DNA from 2 places in the Pseudomonas sp. NY11955 genome. Region 1 is predicted to be linked to the other one. Evidence: riboswitches for the same ligand, from Rfam matches in the RefSeq annotation. Region 1 holds a riboswitch; the other holds the start of a gene.

Region 1 (3,202 bases):
CATCGGCCTGCTGGTAGCCCACCGTCCCGGTTTTCAGGCCCCGACTTTCGCCGCCCGCCAGTTTGCCACCCTCGACCAACTGAGCCGTGGCCGCGCTTCGATCAATGTCATCACCGGCGGCGACAGCGGCGACCTGCAGCGCGATGGCGACTTCCTCGACAAGGATGCCCGCTATGCCCGTACCGACGAATACCTGCAGGTCCTGCGCGACACCTGGACGCGCCATGAACCGTTCGACCACCAGGGCACGCACTACCGCGTCGAAGACAATCTGACCCTGGTCAAGCCCGTGCAGCACCTGCCGATCTACTTCTCCGGCGCCTCTGACGCGGCGGTCGAAGTGGCCGCCAAGCACGCCGATGTCTACATGATGTGGGGCGAACCGCTGGAGCAGGTAGGCGAGCGCATCACCAAGGTGCGCAAGGCCGCCGCCCGCTACGGGCGCGAAAAGCATATTCGCTTCAGCCTGTCGTTGCGGCCGATTCTGGGGGCTACCGAGGCCGAGGCCTGGGCCCGTGCCGAGCGCATCCTGGCCGATGCCCAGGCGCGCATCGGCATCCATCAGGGCAATCGCCGCGAGAAGAACTTCGGCAAGAGCAACGCCGGCTCCGAACGCCTGGTGCAGCTGGCCAGCCAGCGCAAGGTGCACGACACCCGGCTGTGGACCGAGATTGCCGCGCTAGGCGGTGGTGCAGGTAACTCCACCTCGCTGGTGGGCACTGCGGACCAGGTGGCCGAGGCGGCGCTGGCGTACTACGAACTGGGGGTAACCACCTTCCTGTTCCGCGGCTTTGACCAGCTACGTGATGCGGTGGAGTACGGGCAGGACCTGATCCCGCGGATTCGTGCGCTGGTTGAACGGCACGAGGCTGGGCGCAACGCGCGCACGGCCTAGCGCTCTACTCGCTGCACTGCCCTCCCAGGTCAAGTGCGGCATTGACGCCAAGCCCGCCCCATGCTCTTCTTATGCCTCGCGTTCAGGTGCCCCTCACGGGGTGAAACGGGAAACCGGTGCGTCGCAGGCCCTCCAACAGGGCCGGACAATGCCGGTGCTGCCCCCGCAACGGTAAGCGAGTGAAGCGTCTGTACCACTGTGCCTGGTAACTGCGGCATGGGAAGGTGACGTGTTCCAGGAGCCCTGCTCTTCCTCGCAAGCCCGGAGACCGGCCTGGCGTTCATGAACACCCCGCGGTGGGCGGGCGCTGTTGCATTCCCCTGGGCCACCTCGCCCGGGGCTGCCGCGCTCGCCCGTTGCCCACAAAAAAGCAGAGGAACGCGTCATGCCCATCACCAGCGCCAAACAACACAGCCTTGCCACCCCCGTTACCCTCAGCCAGCGCCTGGTCATCGCCGTCGGCGCCAGCCTGCTGGGCCTGTGCCTGGTGTACTTTGCCGGCTTCTCGCACATCGAGGCCGTGCACAACGCCGCCCACGACACCCGCCACAGCGCCGCCTTCCCCTGCCACTGAGTACCCCTGATGATCACGCGCATCGCCCGTACCGCGGGCTTCAGCGGGCTGCTTGCGGCCCTGTTGCTGACCCTGCTGCAAAGCTTTTGGGTCGCTCCGCTGATTCTTGAAGCGGAAACCTACGAGTCCTCGGCCCCCGCCGCACATCACGAGCATGGTGGCGAAGTGGCCGCCCATGAGCACAGTGCCGAAGCCTGGTCGCCGGAAGACGGCTGGCAGCGGGTGCTGTCCACCACCGGTGGCAACCTGGTGGTCGCGGTCGGCTTCGCCCTGATCCTGGCCGCCCTGTACAGCCTGCGCGAGCCGAAGCGCGCCGGCACGGGTGCACTGTGGGGGCTCGCCGGCTTCGCCGTGTTCTGCCTGGCCCCAACCCTTGGCCTGCCACCAGAGCTGCCAGGCACTGCGGCTGCCGACCTGGGTCAACGTCAAACCTGGTGGATTGGCACCGCCAGCGCCACTGCGCTGGGCCTGGCGTTGTTGGTGTTCGCCCGCCACTGGCTGCTGAAGGTGCTTGGCGCGGCACTGCTGGTGATTCCCCATGTGATCGGCGCACCGCAACCCGAGGTGCACGAAAGCCTGGCCCCTGAAGCGCTGGAAACCCAGTTCAAAGTAGCCTCCTGGCTCACCAACGCCGCCTTCTGGCTGGCCTTGGGCCTGCTCAGCGCATGGCTGTTCCGCCGTTCCAGCCAGGCCTGATGCCGGGCTTCTACGCCGGCTTTGGCTGCCGCCGAGGTTGCTCGGCGGACACCCTGCAAAACTTGCTGAGCCAGGCCCTGGACACCCAGGGCCTGGCATTGGCAGATCTGCGCGGCATTGCCAGCATCAGCCTGAAGGCCGACGAACCCGGTTTGCTGCAGTTGGCCGAACGCCTCGGTTTACCCTTGGTGCTGTACCATAGCGCGCAACTGCAACCATACGAACCCATGCTCAGCCACCGTTCCGCCGCAGCCCATGCCCACAGCGGCTGCTGGGGTGTAGCCGAGAGCGCGGCGTTGGCCTTGGCCAGCCAGCAGCTTGGCAGGGCCCGATTGCTGCTGGCCCGCCAGGTTCTGGGCCAGGCGACACTCGCCCTGGCCTGCTGAGCGCTTCACCCCCAAATTCTTGCAAGGACTATCCATGACCGTCTACTTCATCGGCGCCGGCCCCGGCGACCCGGACCTGATCACGGTCAAGGGCCAACGGCTGATTCGCCAATGCCCGGTGATCATTTATGCCGGCTCGCTGGTGCCCGCAGCCGTGCTCGAAGGTCACCAGGCCGAGACCGTGATCAACAGCGCCGAACTGCATCTGGAACAGATTGTCGCGGCCATGCAACGCGCGCACGAGCAAGGCCTGGACGTAGCCCGGGTGCATAGCGGCGACCCTAGCCTGTACGGTGCCATCGGCGAGCAGATCCGCCACCTGCAGGCGCTGGGTATCGATTACCAGATCATCCCTGGAGTCACCGCCACGGCAGCCAGCGCTGCCCTGCTTGGCTGCGAACTGACCTTGCCGGACGTGGCGCAGACGGTGATCCTTACCCGCTATGGCGACAGCTCGCCAATGCCGCCTGGCGAACAACTGAGCGATCTGGCGCGCCATGGCAGTACCCTGGCGATTCACCTGGGGGTCAAACACCTGTCGCGGATTGTCGATGAACTGCTGCCGCACTACGGCGCGCTCTGCCCGGTAGCGGTTGTGCATCGCGCCACCTGGCCAGACCAGGACTGGGTGCGCGGCAATCTCGGCGATAT
Region 2 (3,202 bases), on a different contig from region 1:
TCCTGCACCGCCAGGTCAGCGACCCGATGACCATCGACACCACAGAGCCATCGCTGTTCGTCAGCCGCACCCTCGCCCACCTTTGCGCGCCAGTGTTCGTCCTGCTGACCGGCCTGTCGGCCTGGCTGTACGGCGAGAAGCATCAGGGCCGAGGCGACGTCTCGGCGTTCCTGTTCAAGCGCGGGTTGTTCCTGGTGGCGCTGGAGTTCACCCTGGTCAACTTCGCCTGGACCTTCCAGTTGCCGCCCAGCGTGATCTACCTGCAGGTGATCTGGGCCATCGGTGTCAGCATGATTGCCCTGTCGCTGCTGGTGTGGCTGCCACGCGCCGCGCTGCTCGCCCTGGGCGCCCTCATCGTCGCCGGGCACAACTTGCTCGACGGCCTGCACTTTGGTGTGGAATCTGCGCTGCATGTGCCTTGGGCGATTCTGCATGACCGTGGCTGGCTGGCGTTTTCCGACAACCTGCGCCTGCGCACGTCGTACCCGGTGCTGCCATGGATCGGCGTCATCGCCCTGGGCTACGGCCTGGGCCCCTGGTTCGCTCGCGGCAGCGCTGCCGGGCAACGCCAGCAACGCCTGCTGCTGGCCGGGTTGCTCGCACTGCTGGGTTTTGTGGTGTTGCGCATGTTCAACGGCTACGGGGAGGCGCCATGGAGCGGCTACCCTACCTTCACGCAAACCCTGATGAGCTTCTTCAACATCACCAAATACCCACCGTCGCTGCTGTTCCTGGCCCTGACCCTGGGCTGCGGCCTGCTGTTGCTGCGGGCCTTCGAGCGTGCTTCCCAGCCGCGCTGGATCAGTGCCCTGGCGGTGTTCGGTGCAGCCCCCATGTTCTTCTACCTGCTGCACCTGTATGTGTTGAAGCTGCTGTACCTGGCCTGTGTAGCGCTGCTGGGTCTCAACCATGGCGACTACTTTGGCTTCGACGGCATTGCAGCGGTATGGGTGGTTGCAGTGCTGCTGGCGGTTGCGCTGTACCGACCGGTGCGCGGGTTCGCCAAGCTAAAGCAGCGGCGCCGCGACATCCGCTGGCTGAAGTACTTCTGAAAAGCGTTTTCACCCGGCGGCGCGATGGTCTACCATGCGGGCCGCCGGTTTCCACCACGGAACTAATAGGGAATCCCAGGCCCGCCAACACGGGCCAAACGGAACTGCCCCCGCAACTGTAGGTGCCGAGCCTGCTCCATCGATGCCACTGGGCCTAACACCCGGGAAGGCCGGAGCCAGGCCGTGACGCACCAGTCAGGAGACCTGCCGGCCTACATACACCAACCGGCGGGGTGTCCGGGATTGGCCATCAGTGTTGCCTCAGCCACCAGCAGGGGCTCGGCGATGCCTGTCCGCGCGTTCCTCACCCGAACTGTCCGATAGGAGATCGCCCAGCATGCTGCCCCGTTTCGCCACCCTGCTCGCCGGCCTAGGCCTCACCGGCCTGGCTCAGGCCGCCGCCACCCACTACCCGCTCACGGTCGACAACTGCGGCAAGCCGCAGACCTTCGCCCAGGCACCGCAGCGCGCCGTCACCATCGGCCAGGCTGGGACCGAGATGCTTTATGCATTGGGCCTGGGCGACAAGCTGGCGGGCACCTCGCTGTGGTTCAACAACGTGCTGCCCGAGTACCAGGCGGTGAATGCCAAGGTGCCGCGCCTGGCCGACAACGAACCCAGCTTCGAGGCAGTGGTCGGCAAGCGCCCGCAGCTGGTGGCGGTGCAGCTCGAATGGACGGTCGGCGCCCAGGGCGTGGTCGGCACCCGCGAACAGTTCGACGAGCTGAATATCCCCACCTACCTGCTGCCCTCGGACTGTGAAGGCAAGGACAACCTGGTCGGTGCCGACGGCACACGCCTGCAGGCCTTCCAGGTGAACAGCATCTACAAAAGTGTCAGCCAGCTGGCTGAGATCTTCGACGTACAGGCGCGCGGCGCGGCCCTGAACGCCGAGCTGAAGGGCCGACTGGACAGTGCCAAGGCGCAACTGGCCGGCAAGGACCTGTCGACAACCTCTGCGCTGTTCTGGTTTTCCAGCGCCGACCTCGACATCGCCCCCTATGTGGCCGGCCGCCAAGGCGTCGCCGACTTCATGTTGCGCACCCTCGGTGTGCGCAACGTGGTCGAGTCCAGCGAAGAATGGCCAACCGTAGGTTGGGAAACCCTGGCCAAAGCCAACCCGACCTGGCTGATCATCGCGCGCATGGACCGCCGCCGCTTCCCCGCCGACGACTACCAGAAAAAACTCGAATTCCTGCGCAGCGACCCGGTAACCCGCAACATGGACGCGGTGAAGCACGACCACATCATCATTCTCGACGCCGACGCCATGCAGGCCGGCATCCGCCTGTTCCGCGGCGTGCAGACGCTGTCCGCAGCGTTTGCCAGCGGTAAAGCAGCCCAGTGATGATGCGCCTGTTACCCTGCATCGCGGTTGCCCTGGCAGCCTTGTTGGCCGCCCTGCTGGCCGGTATCGCCATCGGTGAAACCAACCTGTCGCCCAGCGTGGTCGGTCAGGTGCTGGCCAACCACCTGTGGCAGGCCGGCTACCCGGTCGACCCGATCGACGCCGGTATCGTCTGGAACTACCGCCTGACCCGCACCCTGGTCGCGGCCGCTTGCGGCGCCGGGCTGGCCACCTGCGGCGTGATACTCCAGGCGCTGTTGCGCAACCCGCTGGCCGAGCCATACCTGCTGGGGCTGTCTGCCGGTGCCTCGACCGGCGCGGTACTGGTCGGCCTGCTGGGCCTGGGTAGCCTGGCGCTGAGCATGTCCGCCGGGGCGTTCATCGGCGCCGGGGCGGCATTTGCCCTGGTGCTGGTACTGGCCCGCGCGGCCGGCCCCAGCAACAACAACGCCCAGGTGATCCTTGCCGGTATCGCCGGCTCGCAGCTGTTCAATGCCCTGACCGCTTTCCTGATCACCAAGTCGGCCACTGCCGAGCAGGCGCGTGGCATCTTGTTCTGGCTGCTGGGCAACCTCAGTGGCGTGCGCTGGCCTTCGGTGTGGCTGGCTGTGCCGGTGGCGCTGTTCGGCTTGCTGGTGTGCCTATGGCATCGCCGCGCACTGGATGCCTTCACCTTCGGTGCCGATTCGGCAGCCTCGCTGGGCATCCCGGTGCGGCGCACCCAGTTGCTGCTGATCAGCTGTGCGGCGCTGGTCACGGCGGTGATGGTGTCGATTGTCGGCGCCATCGGTTTTGTCGGGCT

Evidence for each region. Region 1 has a riboswitch for cobalamin ahead of ACNFBR_RS14415 (CbtB domain-containing protein). Riboswitches for the same ligand answer to the same signal wherever they lie in the genome.
Region 2: it holds a riboswitch for cobalamin, as region 1 does, so the genes downstream of both, ACNFBR_RS09445 (ABC transporter substrate-binding protein) here and ACNFBR_RS14415 (CbtB domain-containing protein) in region 1, are expected to answer to the same signal.

Annotation. Positions count from the first base shown of each region.
Region 1 is NZ_JBLUPS010000006.1:343,169-346,370, reverse strand. It holds gene ACNFBR_RS14420 (LLM class flavin-dependent oxidoreductase) at 1-895, shown strand, start outside; cobalamin riboswitch at 963-1,187, shown strand; gene ACNFBR_RS14415 (CbtB domain-containing protein) at 1,281-1,469, shown strand; gene ACNFBR_RS14410 (CbtA family protein) at 1,479-2,165, shown strand; gene ACNFBR_RS14405 (cobalamin biosynthesis protein) at 2,165-2,551, shown strand; gene cobM (precorrin-4 C(11)-methyltransferase) at 2,586-3,202, shown strand, end outside.
Region 2 is NZ_JBLUPS010000004.1:181,782-184,983, forward strand. It holds gene ACNFBR_RS09440 (DUF1624 domain-containing protein) at 1-1,052, shown strand, start outside; cobalamin riboswitch at 1,081-1,279, shown strand; gene ACNFBR_RS09445 (ABC transporter substrate-binding protein) at 1,390-2,400, shown strand; gene ACNFBR_RS09450 (FecCD family ABC transporter permease) at 2,400-3,202, shown strand, end outside.